One region of the Thalassotalea atypica genome, then DNA from elsewhere that is predicted to be linked to it. Evidence: predicted binding sites of a transcription regulator. Region 1 holds the regulator's gene; each other region holds the start of a gene.
The links. Region 1 encodes sigma-54, which starts transcription at its own class of promoters, with help from an activator protein. Its sites were predicted from a motif close to GTTGGCACGNNNNTNGNNT; they were not measured.

Region 1 (5,685 bases):
TTACTGCTTCGATTATCGGATATTATGCATAAAGGCGATCGTTTACCGTTGGTAAATCAAGAGGTGATGATCAAAGAAGCACTGGTTGAAATGTCAGAAAAAGGATTGGGCATGACGGGTGTCACTGACAGTGACGGAGTGTTAGTCGGCTTATTTACTGACGGTGATTTACGTCGAATATTGGACGCGAAAACAGACATTCATCAAGACAGTATTGATATGGTCATGACGCGTTCACCAAGGGTTGCACAAGCTGATTTGCTGGCTGCACAAGCATTACAAATCATGGAAGAGAAAAAAATTAACGGCCTTATCATTGTTGATGAAAACAATAAACCTGTTGGTGCAATGAATATGCATGATCTACTGAAATCTGGGGTGTTGTAATGGCGAATACCATGTATGGGCAAGCGGAGTCGAGTGTGCTAGACGCGGCTGCGCAAATCAAGTTATTGGTTTGCGATGTCGACGGCGTTTTTTCTGATGGTCGCATTTATCTAGGCAATGATGGAGAAGAGCTAAAAGCTTTCCACACCAAAGATGGTTTTGGTATTAAAGCATTGGTCAAAAGTGGTGTTGAGGTCGCAGTCATTACCGGACGACGCTCAGCTATTGTGAAAAATAGAATGACCGCACTCAATGTTGGGCATATCGTACAAGGGGAAGAAGACAAGCTACCTGCATTACAGCAATTAATCACCAAACTTGGATTGACACCTACGCAGGTTGCCTTTATTGGTGATGATTGTCCTGATTTACCTTGTATTGAGCATGTTGGTTTAGGAGTTGCGGTAGCTGATGCACATCCACTAGTTGTCGCGAAAGCAAATTATCAGACGTTTTTAAGAGGTGGTTTTGGTGCAGTTAGGGAGTTGTGTGATTTAATTATGCAATCACAAGGAACACTAATGGACGCCAAAGGCGCTAGCATATGAGTCGCCTTTATAGTTGGGCATTCATTGTCTTACTAGTAAGCATCGCTATTTACGGTACGGTGCAATGGCGAGCTTCTTTGGTTGAGCAAGAAGGTACATCAAATGAGGAACTAACGCCTGATTTTATTGCCGAAGCTTTAAACAGCAATTTCTTTAATAGCGAAGGGCTGTTATCTCATGAAATTCAAGCGACCAAAATGGAGCATTTTTCAGGGGTATCTTTAACTAAATTTGAGCAGCCGTTTTATACGTTATACCCTAAAGATCAGTCGGCACCATGGAAAGTCAGCGCAAAAGAAGCGACTCTATACAATAACAATCGTGTCGTTTTAAAAAATCGCGTAATATTAAAGGCAACAGAAGAAAATAGTCTGATTCAAGAGATTCATTGCAAATACTTAGAGTTAGATTTAAATACAAACATTATTAGTTCAGATCAGACCATTTTGATTCAAGGTAAAAATTTTACTATGTATGGCTCTGGCTTGATTATCGATCTTAATACAACACAGATGACACTAACTGAGCATGTACAAACAATTTATAAAAAAATTACTGGCTAGTATTGTGATAATGACCACAAGTTTGGTCCTTATGACAACAGCACAAGCAGCAAAGGATGATCTTGAGCGAGAGATTGTAATTAAATCTAAGCGTCAGGCAGGTGATCTTAAAAATAAGATCGCGAGTTATCTAGACGATGTCGTCATTACACAAGGATCCTTGACGATCAAGGCTGATCTGGTTCAAGTGTACAGCCAAATTGACCATGACACAGAAACCTATGTGGCTAAAGGCAATCCAGCACATTTTGAACAACAATTAGAAGACGGTACAAAAATAACCCTTGAAGCCGACGAAATTACATATGAGCCATTCAATTACATTATCACCATTTCAGGTAATGCGGTTTTACGTCAAGCAGGTAGTGAAGTTACAGGAAGTAAAATTGTCTACAACACACAAACTGAACAATTAAATGCAGAAAGTGGCAGTAGTGCAGATGAAACCGTGACCACGATATTAAAACCCAAAGCAAAGGACAAAAAGTAACGAATGAGCGAAGTTACATTAGAGGCCAAAGGGCTTGCTAAGTCTTACAAAGGTCGTCGGGTTGTCAAAGACGTCAGTTTAAAGGTCAGTCAAGGTCAAATTGTTGGCCTATTAGGCCCCAATGGTGCAGGCAAAACAACCTCGTTTTATATGATCGTTGGTCTAGTACCTAACGACGCCGGTGCCATTTTTTTAAACGGTGAAGATCTTACTTTATTACCTATGCACGATCGTGCAAGGAGAGGAATAGGCTACTTACCACAAGAAGCATCAATATTTCGAAAACTGACCGTGCATGACAATATCATGGCGATTTTGCAAACTCGAAAAGATCTAGATGATGTACAAAGACAAGAAAAACTGGAACATTTGGTTGAAGAGTTTAATATCGGCCATATAACAGATAATACAGGCATGAGTTTATCGGGTGGTGAACGACGCCGTGTTGAAATAGCTAGGGCATTGGCTGCCGATCCTCAATTTATTTTATTGGATGAGCCATTTGCTGGTGTAGATCCAATTTCGGTTGGCGATATTAAAAAAATCATTTTACACTTAAAAAATCGTGGCATAGGTATTTTGATCACAGACCACAATGTACGTGAAACATTAGATGTTTGTGAGCATGCATATATAGTTAGTCATGGTGAACTTATTGCAGAAGGTGATTCGGATCAAATTCTAGCGAATCAACATGTCAGGGATGTGTACCTTGGTGAACAATTCACGCTATAGTAATAGTGTGCTTAGCAACGTGATTACAACAATAGGAAATCAATAAACGTAGATGCGCCCATCACTGCAACTCCGCATAGGACAGCAACTAACAATGACGCCACAGTTGCAACAAGCGATAAAGCTTTTGCAATTGTCGACATTAGATTTGCAACAAGAAATCCAAGAAGCATTGGAAAGCAATCCATTGTTAGAAGTGGATGAATCAGTACCGTCAACTCAAGACGAAAAAGACACATCTATTGAAGAAGCGTCTTACTCTGCTAGTGCGGAAAATGAACAAGCTCCACAGTTAGACGGTAGTGAAGATTCAACACCAACCAATGACGAAGTCAGTACGACAGAAGTCATGGAAAAAAACGACATCCCTGAAGAGCTAAGTGTAGACTCTACTTGGGATGACAGTTTTAGTGCCGGCGTGTCCAGTGGCGGTGTTTCAGCCCCTTCAGAAGATTTTACCTACCAAGGTGAAACGAGCGAGTCAATCCAAGACCATTTACGTTGGCAAATGGATTTAACCCCTTTTTCAGAAACTGATTCAGCAATAGCTACAGCCATTATTGATGCGGTGGATGATGCAGGCTATTTGACAGTATCAAGCGAAGAAGTGTTGGAGAGCGTAGGCACTGAAGGTTTAGAACTTGACGAAGTTGAAGCGGTATTAAAACGTATCAATATGTTTGACCCTATTGGGGTTGCAGCGCGCACAATAGCTGAGTGTTTGACCATTCAATTAAATCAGTTTGACGAAAATACGCCGTACCTTAGCGATGCGAAATTGATAATTAAAGAACATATTGATTTACTTGGCAATCGCGACTATCGTCAGATTATGCGTAAGGCTCGTTTGAAGGAAGAACAGCTTCGAGAAGCTTTGCGTTTGATTCAAACGTTAAACCCTCGCCCTGGTGATGCAATTGTACAAGGCGATGACCAATACGTAATTCCTGATGTATCTGTTGAAAAGAAAAATGGTCGTTGGGTTGTTGAATTAAATCCAAGTACTGCACCGCGTTTGTCCATTAACCAGCAATATGCAGCATTAACTAAAACCATGAAGTCTTCAGATGATAACCAATTCATCCGTTCAAACCTCCAAGAAGCTAAGTGGTTTATTAAAAGTTTAGAAAGTAGAAACGATACATTATTGAAAGTATCAAATTGTATTGTCCAACGTCAGCAAGGTTTTTTTGAGTATGGCCCAGAGGCAATGCGTCCTATGGTGCTTAACGATATCGCTGAAGCTGTTGATATGCATGAATCAACAATTTCCCGTGTAACTACACAAAAATACATGCACACTCCGAGAGGGATTTTTGAACTTAAATACTTCTTCTCAAGTCACGTAAGTACCGAAAACGGAGGAGAATGTTCATCGACGGCAATAAGAGCTTTAATCAAGAAACTCGTCTCGGCAGAAACGCCGGCTAAACCATTGAGCGATAGTAAAATGGCAGAGCTGCTTGCAGAACAAGGTATTAATGTTGCCAGAAGAACGATAGCCAAATATCGAGAATCTTTGTCTATTCCTCCATCTAACCAAAGAAAGAGCTTACTTTAAGCCTTTATTCAACAACATAAGGATTTCCGCTTATGCAAATTAATCTTACAGGTCACCACGTCGAAATCACTCAATCAATGCGTGAGTATGTTAACTCTAAGTTCGCTAAATTAGAGCGACATTTTGACCACATTAATAACGTCTATGTTGTTTTAACTGTAGAAAAACTAAATCAAGTTGCGGAAGCGACCGTTCATTTAAACGGGAGTGAGGTTCATGCAAAAGCTGATAATCACGACATGTATGCTTCAATTGATGGACTTATCGATAAATTAGATCGCCAAATTCTAAAATATAAAGGCAAAATCACACAACATTAATCATGAAGTTGCAAGATATCTTAACTGTGGACTGCACTCAATGTGCAGTTCCACTCAATAGCAAAAAACGAATTCTTGAACATATTTGTAGTATTGCTACCAATAAAATCCCAGAACACACTAAATTTGAGCTGCTTGAAAGCCTGATGGAACGAGAAAAGATGGGCAGTACAGGTATTGGCAATGGTATCGCTATACCTCATGGACGGTTGAGCAAAACCTCTCAAGTTATTGCGGTGTTTTTAACCACGGAACAAGCATTGAGTTTTGATGCGATAGATAATCGCGCTGTGGATATTTTTGTTGCTCTGTTTGTCCCAGAAGATTGTTGTAAAGAACATTTATCTACATTACAAAGTATTGCTCGGCTTTTAAGTAATAAAAAACTCTGTAAACAAATTAGAAAAAGCTCCTCAAATGAAGCGTTATTTGAACTGATTTCAAATACGAGTGAAATTACATGAAACTGATTATTCTTAGTGGTCGCTCAGGTTCAGGGAAATCTGTCGCACTTAGAGTTCTAGAAGATTTAGGTTATTATTGCGTTGATAATATTCCTGTTAATCTACTCCCAGCACTTACACATACCGTTATCAATGAATATGATACCGTAGCCGTCAGTCTTGATGTTCGTAATTTACCTGCTGATCCTAATGATATTAAAGAAATCATTGAGTATTTGCCGTCAGCGGTTGAACTGACCATATTGTACCTTGACGCTAATGACAGTGATCTTATTCGTCGTTTCAGTGAAACAAGACGCTTACACCCGTTAATCAGAAAAAATATGGCACTTGATCAAGCAATATCTTTGGAAAAGAAGCTGCTTGAGCCGATCGCAACACGCGCCGATTTATACATCAACACTAGCCAATTATCTCCACATCAATTATCAGACCTTGTCCGTGAGCGAATTTTAGGCAAGAAAACTGGTGCTATGGTGTTAGTGTTTGAATCGTTTGGTTTTAAACATGGTATTCCACAGGATGCTGACTACGTTTTTGATGCCCGCTTTCTACCTAATCCGTTTTGGGATAAAGAGCTAAAGGGACAAACCGGACTTGATCAACCTGTTAAAGAT
Region 2 (5,685 bases), 2.0 Mb from region 1:
TCCGCAAGAATATTATCTTCCTGTGCATCACCTTGATCATCAATATTAAGGAATTTATCGATTGCAGGGTCTACTGCAACTACCTCTTCCGTAGAGCCTGTGACTTCGTTTTCTTCTGTTTCAGACGTAATATCACTAAAGTCGACTTGTAAAAACGGAGCAACATACTCTTCACTAAATCCTTCAATAAGAGATTTGTGCTCACTCTCTTCTTCGGTTGAATCTGTTTCAACCTCGATAACACCATTTAAATCATCAATAGGCTCTTGCTCTAATAACGCATCAATTTCCTTTGGATCGGTGATCTCATGCTGCTGCGGCTCTTCATTTACTTCACTATTTAAGCTATCAATTATGGCGTCAATATCTTCAGGTTCTGTTATTATTTTCTGTGCTTTTGAAGCTGATTCCGGCTCAGACCCTACGCCTGCACTCGCCAATAATGCATCAATGTCATCAGGGTCAGTAACGTCTGCACCATCGGCAATCTCATCAGCTTTATTTGGCAATTCTGGTGATGCCGCGCTCGCTAATAACGCATCAATATCATCAGGGTCAGTAACATCTGCACCATCGGCAATCTCATCAGCTTTATTTGGCACTTCTGGTGATGCCGCGCTCGCTAATAACGCATCAATGTCATCAGGGTCAGTAACGTCTGCACCATCGGCAATTTCATCAGCTTTATTTGGCACTTCTGGTGATGCCGCGCTCGCCAATAACGCATCAATATCATCAGGGTCAGTAACATCTGCACCATCGGCAATCTCATCAGCTTTATTTCGCACTTCTGGTGATGCCGCGCTCGCTAATAACGCATCAATGTCATCAGGGTCAGTAACATCTGCACCATCGGCAATCTCATCAGCTCTATTTGGCACTTCTGGTGATGCCGCGCTCGCTAATAACGCATCAATGTCATCAGGATCGGTAACGTCTGCACCATCGGCAATCTCATCAGCCTTATTTGACACTTCTGGTGATGCCGCACTCGCCAATAACGCATCAATGTCATCAGGATCGGTAACGTCTGCATCATCGGCAATCTCATCAGCCTTATTTGACACTTCTGGTGATGCCGCACTCGCCAATAACGCATCAATGTCATCAGGATCGGTAACGTCTGCACCATCGGCAATCTCATCAGCCTTATTTGACACTTCTGGTGATGCCGCACTCGCCAATAACGCATCAATGTCATCAGGATCGGTAACGTCTGCATCATCGGCTATTTCAGTAAGTTCATCCTCACTGTCGATTGGATCATCAAGGAAGTCATCAACATTTATCTCATCATCACTATCTGTCTCACTATCGTCTGGCGCAGCAGTGTCTAGACCACTGAGCAAATCATCTAGGTCACTTTGTCCTAATTCACCACCTTCTAGTGGCTCAGATTCTTCCTCATCATCTGCGACGCCTGACAATAAATCATCTAAGGCATTTTGATCAAGCTCCCCGCCTTCGAGCGGCTCCCCTTCATCACTGTCTTGTTCATCAAGAAGTACATCGCCCAGATCATCCGAAGATACAACATCGTCTAGCTCATCCAAGCTGTCTAAATCATCACCAATATTTTCATCTAAAGAAATATCTTCAAGGTCATCCAAGTCATCCAAATCGTCTAACGCATCATCTAAATGAATAACATCATCATCACTAAGTTCATCATCAAGCTCATCATCCAAATCATCAGCAAACAGTCCACTACTACCCTCATCTTCACCAAGGTCTAGCGCCAGTTCATCATCTAATGATAATTCGCCATCGAGCGAAAGCTCATCGTCCAACGTCAATGGCTCGTCAATGTCTTTAACTTCAGTTTTTGCGGCTTCTGGTGTTGCTACTTCAGCAATCTCATTGTTTGTGACGGTTTCGGGTTGCTTTTTCTTACGTAAGATGAACATCACTACGCTTAGAATTAACAGAGTAGGTATAGTACCTAATAATATTTTAAACCAAATGCTAGAGGTGAATGCGCGTTCTTTTTCTAATAGTAATTGTCGCTCTCGCTCTTCTACCTTTGCCAGCAATTCTCGTTGCAGCGCAAGCATATCGTCCATATCACGTTTGACTTCTTGCCCTTTTGCGACTTCACTTTGCATTGTGCCAAGTTGCTCATTGAAATCACCTAAGCGTTTTTTAAGTGCTTCATTTTCTCTTAAGATTGCTTGCAAGCCATCAATTGAATCAAGCACATCTCGCTGAATGGTTTCAAGACGCCCTTTCTGCTCATTATCAATGGTTTGTAATTGCTCATTAATTTCTACTTTTGCTTCTTCTAAGTCTTTTTGTGAAGCAGATTTTTCAACGATTTTCTTTGGCTCTTCAGTACTGGTTTTGTCTACACTTTGCCAAGCTTTCGCATCGTCTTGAGATTTTTTCCGTGCTTGATTTTCATCAACTACTCTAACGTCAGCCAACGTAGGAATGACCAGATGCTTACCGTCAATCAGATGATTAATATTGTTATTTGCAAATGCCTGTGGGTTTAATTCATACAATGCTTGCATGACTTGATAAATAGAGACTTTCTCACTAGGGCGGACTTTTGTCGCTATTTTCCATAAAGTGTCATTGGAATTGATAGGTCCATATCGTCGATATGGATATGCGTCTGTACTTTTCGGTCCACGAATACTCACTCCAGCATCTTGAGCTGAAATTGTCGGCGCGTTTGTAAGCAGAACTCCTGCAAATAAAACCTGCCACAGGCACAGGTTGAACAGTCGATGCATCAATTGATCCCTAGTGATTACTACAAATGCCAAAATTTTGGCGATACTTTTCCAACAGCTATAAATGCAAAGTTTATTCCAACTGTAATTAAAACACCATGTTCCAAGCCATCAATGGCTCAAATAAATTAACAGCATTCACCTTTCTATAAACCGGCAGTGCTCAACTGTGTTCAATTTCTTACGTTGGCGGTAAACTTTTGCCATAAAAAAATCAGAAGTTGCCACAACGATAACGTTAACTCGTTATTGTTTTTTCGGCAATCTTCTGATTATCTTTAGTAGGGATATTTAGTGATTACGATAAATAATCTTTAATCAATAATTCCGCAATTTGAATGCTATTAGTAGCCGCGCCTTTACGAACATTATCTGCAACAATCCACATGTTGATGCCATTAGGGTGACTGATGTCTTCACGAATTCGACCAACAAATGTCTCATCTTTACCGCTAGCATCACCAATTTGAGTAGGGAAGTCTTCGTCATTTTCACAAACAACGATCCCTTCGGCTTGTTGAAGGAGGGCTTTAACTTCTTCTGCTGACGTTTGCGTTCTGGTTTCGATATGTAACGCTTCACCATGGCCAAAGAATACTGGAACACGAACAGCTGTTGGATTAACCATTACTGTTTCATCTCCTAAGATTTTCTTCGTTTCCCAAACCATTTTCATTTCTTCTTTGGTGTAACCATTGTCAAGAAACACATCAATTTGTGGGATCACATTGAAGGCAATTTGACGAGAAAATGCTTTCGGGTCAACCGGTTTACCACTTAATAAATCAGCGCATTGTTTAGCCAATTCATCCATCGCCTCTTTACCCGCACCAGATACCGATTGATAGGTACTAACATTTATGCGATCAATACCAACTGCATCATAAATAGGTTTTAATGCCACCATCATTTGAATGGTTGAGCAATTAGGATTGGCGATAATATTACGATTACGATATTCCGCTAATGCCTGAGGATTTACTTCAGGAACCACGAGTGGAATGTCAGCTTCATAACGATACTCAGAGGTATTATCAATAACAATACAACCTGCATCACCAGCCATTGGGGCATACTTAGCTGACGTTGCGCCACCAGCTGAGAAAAAGCCTATTTGCGCTAAGCTCCAATCAAAATTGTCTGCATCAAGTACTTCAACTGACTCTCCATTAAACTCGATAAATTCACCAGCTGAGCGAGCACTCGCTAATGGATAAATTTTATTTACAGGAAAATCTCTTTGTTCTAGGATTTCGATAATAGTTTTGCCTACTAAGCCTGTTGCGCCTAATACACAAACATCAAATTTTTGCGTCATGCTCCTCTCTCTTTTTATCTCTGCGGCTGACTGAATCCGACACCATAGCACCCATTGCTATTAGCACCTTTTGAACAAGAAACAATGACCGAGGAAAACTCCCTGCGAGCCGGGTAGGTTTTTCTAATATGATCAAAGCCATGTTCGTTTATTTGCTGACGAAATATCGCATCGTCACGCCTAACATCGTATACCATTTTGGTGAGTGCGTTTAGCAAATTTTCATCAAAATGTTGATTTATTTCGACTTCACTTATCACTGCCGATGGCAGAAATTGGCTCAGGTTAAATTCACAGGGGATATCAAGCTGATGACATAGTGCCCGATACAACATTTCGGTGCCACGAGCTTTTCCTTCTAAGCTATAACCAGCAATATGCGCGCTAGCAATTTCAGTGTGCTCAATTAAAGGAGTAAGGATGTTAGGTTCTCTCTCCCAGACATCTAATACCAGTTTGGGCCCTAATCCTACATTCTTTTGTGATAATAACGCCTGGTTATCAACCACTTCACCACGGCACGCATTAATCAATATTTGATCAGTATTTAATTCTTTAATTCTCACTTGATCCAATAAGTGAAAAGTAGGGTATTCTCCATCGGTGGTTAACGGAACATGTAAGGAGATAATGTCACACGCAAGTACTTCACTAAGAGAACTAAACACGCGGGTATCATCATTGCTTTCTAGCAACGGATCATATAATAAATGCTTAATGCCAAGTGCCGTCAACTTTTCACTTAATCTTGAACCGGTGTTACCTGCGCCAACGATACCCACGGTTTTGTCGTTCAAGGCAAACTGATAACGTTCAGCAAGTATGATTAACGCACTTAAAACATACTCAGCTACTGACACTGCATTACAGCCAGGCGAAGAATGAAAAGGGATATTTCGAGCGGCAAGGTAGTTTTGATCGATATGATCAACACCTATTGTCGCGGTGCCAACAAACTGCAAGCGCTTGTTCAAATGAAGCAAAGACTGGTTAACTTGCGTAATCGAACGAACTAACAAAACATCCGCATTTTGTGTTTCTTCTGCCGTCAGCTTTCGTCCATCAAATGGATGTAACGTGGTGTCTTTTCCCGCAATGCCACTAAAAAACTCAGCAGCAAACGGCATGTTTTCATCAAACAATATCTTCATTTTAGTTGCGTAACTTAAAGTTTGTAGAATATTGCTATTGTATATGACCCAGAGCTTATTTGTAGTGTTTATGCACTATTTTTCACTCAGGGCTCAAAAATAAAAAAGCCGAGCTTGGTTACCCAAACTCGGCTTCAAAATATTTAAAATTCAATATTATGCGTATTTTTTCATCACAAGCGTGGCGTTTGTGCCGCCAAAACCAAAGCTGTTTGACATCACTAACTCTAAATTAGCGTCACGCGCTTCAGTGACAATATCTAGGCCTTGGGCCTTTTCATCTAACGTTTCAACATTGATTGATGGAGCAACAAAGTTGTTTTCCATCATTAACATTGAGTAAATAGCTTCATGAACACCTGCTGCACCTAAAGCGTGACCTGTCATCGCCTTTGTTGCACTGATTGCCGGCGAGTCATGACCGAAAACTTCTTGGATTGCGCCAAGCTCTTTCACATCACCAACAGGTGTAGATGTA
Region 3 (5,685 bases), 180 kb from region 1:
ATTTCTACTCGCAAAGGTCGCTTTGAATTAGCGGAAGGTGGCACGTTATTTCTCGATGAAATTGGTGATATGCCACACCCAATGCAAGTAAAGCTATTACGCGTTCTACAAGAACGTACGTTCGAGCGTGTTGGGGGCAGTAAGAGCATTAAAGCGAATGTACGTATTGTAGCGGCGACTCACCAACATTTAGAAGAAATGATTAAGAAAGGGGATTTTCGAGAAGATCTTTTTTACCGGCTAAATGTCTTTCCGATCGAAAGTCCGGCGCTACGTGAACGAAAAGAAGACGTGCCTTTGTTAGCACAAGAATTAGTTGCTCGATTTGAAGCAGAACAAGGGCAGGGTGTTCGGTTTACCGAAAAAGCGATGGAATCACTGATGGAGCACCCGTGGTCTGGTAACGTCAGGGAGCTTTCAAATTTAATCGAGCGCATGATCATCATGTATAGCGATCAAACGGTGGATGTCAGCGAATTGCCAATCAAATATCAGCATATTGATGTTGATGAGTATCAACCTGAATACCCAGAAGAGTTGCAAGAGCAAGAAGCGATCGCTGAGTTATTTGCGGGCTTTGATTATGATGAAGATGAGGTAGAACCTGAAGAGGAAGCTTATGTGCCGAGTCAAAACGGAGCACTCCCTGAGGACGGTTTAAACCTCAAACAACACTTAGCTGAAATGGAAGTCTCATTAATCGAACAAGCGTTAACCAGAAGCGAAGGTATTGTGGCAAGAGCTGCTGACTTACTGGCGATGCGTCGCACAACCTTGGTTGAAAAAATGCGTAAATACGATATTCAAAAAGACAACGATTAATACGATGCTTTACGGTGTCAATACATTGGCACCGTTCCTGACTTTACCTAACTAACTGAAAACAAAATAAAAACTTTGTGGCATGTATAATGCTTGGTCTGATGTAGTTATTAAATCGGGCAGCAGCATTATGGCACTAGCAATAGCATCTACACAAACGAACAATATTTTTGGTCAAGACAGTTTTGCGTTTGAACCTCACCCCGAAAACCTATCTCAAGAATCATTTAGCGGTGAACTCACCTTGCTGCGCCAACAAAGTAAACAGTTAGCGCAACTGATTGATGTGATGCCAACTGGTTTGGTGATGCTTGATGGTGACGGTGTTGTCATAAAGATCAATAAAGTTGCTAGCCAATTGCTTGATGAACCAATTCTTGGTCAAGCGTGGTTTGATGTTATTCGTCGCTCTTTTAAACCCCGTGCCGATGATTGGCATGAGGTTTCATTAAAAGACGGCCGCCGCGTTAAACTAGAAATCACTGCGTTGGGTGAACAGCCGGGGCAACTGATCATGATCACTGACTTAACAGAGACCCGTTTACTTCAAGACAAATTAAGCCATATGCAGCGGTTATCATCATTAGGGCGCATGGTTTCAACCTTAGCACATCAAATTAGAACCCCATTATCTTCTGCTATGCTTTATGGCGCTAATTTAGGTAATACCAGTTTAAGCGATACCTCTCGCGTAAACTTTCAGGATAAATTGATGTCGAGGCTGCAAGACCTTGAAGCACAAGTAAATGATATGTTGTTGTTTGCCAAAAGTGGTAACCAGCAAGTGGTATCGACACTAGAAATGAATCAGCTTGTTGAAAAGTCAATTGCGTCAGTTGACGCCATACTGAAAAAGGCAGAAGCGAAAATTCACTTCACCCGTTGTGGCCGCGATTGCAAAGTCTTAGGCAATGAAAGTGCACTAATGGGTGCGCTTCAAAATTTATTCCAAAATAGTATCCAAGTGATAAAGACCAATGTTGAGATTTCAGTGAACATCGAAAGCCATGGCCAGCATGTTTATATCAGCATTAAAGATAATGGCAAGGGAATTGATCCCGAGTATGTAGACAAAATATTCGAACCGTTTTACACCTCTAGAGTGCAAGGTACCGGTTTGGGGCTTGCTGTCGTTAAATCGGTGGCAACCGCTCATCAAGGAGAAGTAAAACTGATCAGCCGCAAAGGCGAAGGTGCAAATTTCTGTATTAAGTTGCCCTTGTTGATGGCCGGTCAACCACTTAACAATAACCCTGTTGACCTTAGCAATCAGTTTCAGGAGGTAGCTCATGGATAACAGTAAAATACTCGTTGTTGAAGATGATGGAGGTTTACGTGAAGCGTTGGTGGATACTCTGCTACTTGCAGGTTATCAATGCGTGGCCGCTGAGTCTGGTGAGCAGGCGTTACTGGAGCTGAAAAACCATAAAATTGATTTAGTTGTCAGTGATGTGCAAATGGGTGGGATGTCAGGCTTATCGCTATTAAAAAGCATTAAAGCACAAAATCCGCAAATGCCCATGCTACTGATGACAGCTTACGGCACTATTGATGATGCAGTGCAAGCAATGCGTGATGGTGCCTGTAACTACATGGCAAAACCGTTTGCACCTGAAGTATTACTAAATATGGTCAGTCAGTATATTCCGCTTCAACAATGTGAAGAGAATACGCCGGTAGTGGCAGATAGCCAAAGCATCGAATTACTTAAACTGGCTAAAAAAGTTGCGTCTACCCAAGCCTCAGTCATGGTGCTTGGTCCAAGCGGCTCAGGTAAAGAAGTGCTAGCACAATATGTCCACCAACACTCAGCACGTAATACTGGGCCTTTTGTGGCGATTAACTGTGCAGCAATTCCTGAGAACATGCTTGAAGCCACTTTATTCGGTTATGAAAAAGGCGCGTTTACCGGTGCGATACAGGCTTGTCCCGGCAAGTTTGAACAAGCACAAGGTGGCACCATTTTATTGGATGAAATTACTGAAATGGATCTTGGTTTACAGGCTAAAATCCTTAGGGTATTACAAGAGCGAGAAGTCGAACGCTTAGGTGGCCGAAAAACAATAGACTTGGACGTACGAGTGATCGCCACCAGCAACCGTGATTTAAAAGAAGCGGTAAAGGCCGGAGAGTTCAGAGAAGATTTATATTATCGTTTGAATGTCTTTCCACTGACGTGGTTGCCGTTAGCCGAGCGCCGAGACGACATCATTCCTTTGACCAAACATTTGATTGAACGTCATTGTCAAAAAGAAGCTTGTGCTATTCCAAATTTAACCAGTGTTGCACGCAGTAAGTTACTTGCCTATGACTGGCCAGGAAATGTCAGAGAGCTTGATAATGTTGTACAACGGGCATTAATTTTACATGCTAACAATATCATTGAGGCCACCGATTTATTGATTGAAAACTTTGATACCCAAATATCCATTCATGCGCCAAATCCAACACAGCATGAAGACAAGCTGGGCAGTGAGTTAAAGCTCCAAGAGCATCAAATTATTCTCGATACGCTACAAGCTTGTCATGGTAGCCGCAAGGCAGTTGCTGAACGGTTAGGGATCAGTCCTCGTACGTTACGATATAAAATTGCCAAAATGCGAGACAGTGGTATCCAGATCCCCGCATAGTCAAATTCCCGCATAGTCAAATTTCCAAGTACATTTTTCCATCAGCCATGTCTAGTAATTCCATCAGCTAGGCGTGGCGACCTTTGTTTTAAAGTCTTATTATTCAAAGATATAACTGTTTGTTTCTTTTTGTAACCCTATTGGCATCATGATTGCTTTATTTAAAGTTAGAAATACATAACGTTTTTTTGACAGGACAATCATCATGGATATCAAAGCAAATTCATTATTTTCGCAAATGCAGGCGATGTCTCTTGAGGCGACAGGTAATCGTGGTAGCGAAATTAAGTCTGTCAATTCATCTGGCGGTGATTTTGGCAATTTATTAAAGTCGGCCATTGAAAACGTTAACGAAATTCAGCAAGACGCAGGCAGTAAAAGAACAGCATTTGAGCTTGGCGATAGCCGAGTGACTTTAGCCGATACGATGATCGCCGCTCAGAAAGCGTCAGTCGCATTTGATGCCACCGTGCAAGTGAGAAATAAATTTGTCGAAGCATACAAAGAAATCATGAGCATGCCGGTTTAACCAAGAAATAGCGGAGAAGTATAGTGGCTGATATGAGTAATTCGACTGCAATGGTGTCACCTGAAGGTGGCAATGACTTACTTGCCCTTGATGGTGATGATAGTGTCGCAGATGAGAAACAATCAGGTTTTTCGGCAACTTTGGGAAATGTTGACGTACTCCGCCAACTAACCATAATCATGGCATTGGCAATATGCTTAGCCATTGCTGTGTTTGTGATCATGTGGATAAACCAACCGGAATATCGCATTCTAACCAAATTGCCGACCCAAGAGCTCATCGAAACGATGGACTTTTTAGACGCCAACAAAGTCGATTACAAACAAGAAAGCAATATCATCTCTGTTCGAAATGATGAATACCAGCAAATTAAGCTAATGCTGGCCCGTGAAGGTTTGAATCAAGAGCCAGATCAAGGCACTGATATTATTATGAAAGACATGGGCTTTGGTGTCAGTCAGCGTATGGAAACTGAACGGCTAAAACATGGCCGAGAATTACAACTGGCTAGAACCATTGAACAGCTTCAAAAAATCTCTCGTGCTAAAGTGTTGTTAGCCATCCCTCGAGAAAATGTCTTTGCCCGAAAGCAAAAGAGCGCCTCCGCTACTGTTGTGGTAACAATACAGCGTAATAGAATGTTATCGGAAGAAGAAGTTGACTCCGTTGTTGATATCGTTGCCTCAGCCGTACAAGGGTTAACGCCTAATCGCGTGACGGTAACTGATCAAAATGGACGTTTACTTAATTCAGGCTCTCAAGATTCGGTTTCATCACGTTCACGTAAAGAATTTGAAATTGAACAAAAACGTGAAGCGGAATATATGGAGAAAATTGACTCCATTCTTATTCCTGTCGTAGGGCTTGGCAACTATACATCGCAAGTCGATGTCACTATGGATTTTACCAATTCGGAAGAAACATCGCGCCGTTACAACCCCGATTTACCTGCGCTTCGCAGTGAAATGAAAGTTGAAGACAACTCAATCGGTGGTGCATTAGGTGGCATACCTGGTGCATTAAGCAATCAGCCGCCGCTTGAATCTGACATTCCAGAAAACGCGACAGGTGGCGCCAATTCACAACGTGTCATGCCTACTCGAAAGCACTCAGAATCGACAAAAAATTATGAGCTAGATGAATCGATCAGTTACACCAAACAACAAACAGGTGTTATCCGTCGTATAACTGTTTCAGTGGCATTGGACTACTTAAACTCAGTGGGGGCAGAAGGTGCAGTAACGCAAACTCCGCGCTCAGTGCAAGAACTTGCCAATATACGTCGACTGCTTCAAGGCAGCATTGGTTTTGACCTGCAACGTGGTGACACATTGGACGTAGTGACTTTGCCGTTCTCACGGGTTGATGTTGGTGAAGAAGTTCAGATACCAATTTATCAGCAGCCTTGGTTTATGCAAACCATGAAGATGGCACTGGGGGCATTGGTCATAATTGTTCTCATTATCTTCGTTATTCGTCCAATGCTTAAACGTCTATTGCACCCAGAGCAAACACCGGCGGACTATGGCGATAAATCTCTTGATACGCATATCGATCTAGGCGATGAAACCATGGATATGTTAACATCTGACTTCGACGCAGGCGCGGTAGGATTCGCTCCAGACGGTAGCCTACAACTACCTGATCTACATCGTGACGAAGATGTCCTAAAAGCAGTTCGAGCGCTGGTTGCTAACGAGCCTG

Region 2: QUE03_RS14505 (FimV/HubP family polar landmark protein) is a predicted target of sigma-54. The motif match lies at 2,803-2,821, and genes of this name have one in related genera.
Region 3: fliE (flagellar hook-basal body complex protein FliE) is a predicted target of sigma-54. The motif match lies at 3,592-3,610, and genes of this name have one in related genera.

What each region holds. Positions count from the first base shown of each region.
Region 1 is NZ_AP027364.1:713,189-718,873, forward strand. It holds gene QUE03_RS03295 (KpsF/GutQ family sugar-phosphate isomerase) at 1-387, shown strand, start outside; gene kdsC (3-deoxy-manno-octulosonate-8-phosphatase KdsC) at 387-935, shown strand; gene lptC (LPS export ABC transporter periplasmic protein LptC) at 932-1,498, shown strand; gene lptA (lipopolysaccharide transport periplasmic protein LptA) at 1,530-1,988, shown strand; gene lptB (LPS export ABC transporter ATP-binding protein) at 1,992-2,723, shown strand; gene QUE03_RS03320 (RNA polymerase factor sigma-54) at 2,776-4,284, shown strand; gene hpf (ribosome hibernation promoting factor) at 4,317-4,604, shown strand; gene ptsN (PTS IIA-like nitrogen regulatory protein PtsN) at 4,607-5,068, shown strand; gene rapZ (RNase adapter RapZ) at 5,065-5,685, shown strand, end outside.
Region 2 is NZ_AP027364.1:3,141,935-3,147,619, forward strand. It holds gene QUE03_RS14505 (FimV/HubP family polar landmark protein) at 1-2,738, opposite strand, end outside; gene QUE03_RS14510 (aspartate-semialdehyde dehydrogenase) at 3,037-4,056, opposite strand; gene QUE03_RS14515 (4-phosphoerythronate dehydrogenase) at 4,071-5,207, opposite strand; gene fabB (beta-ketoacyl-ACP synthase I) at 5,364-5,685, opposite strand, start outside.
Region 3 is NZ_AP027364.1:889,179-894,863, forward strand. It holds gene QUE03_RS04140 (sigma-54 dependent transcriptional regulator) at 1-822, shown strand, start outside; gene QUE03_RS04145 (sensor histidine kinase) at 953-2,119, shown strand; gene QUE03_RS04150 (sigma-54-dependent transcriptional regulator) at 2,112-3,452, shown strand; gene fliE (flagellar hook-basal body complex protein FliE) at 3,658-3,981, shown strand; gene fliF (flagellar basal-body MS-ring/collar protein FliF) at 4,005-5,685, shown strand, end outside.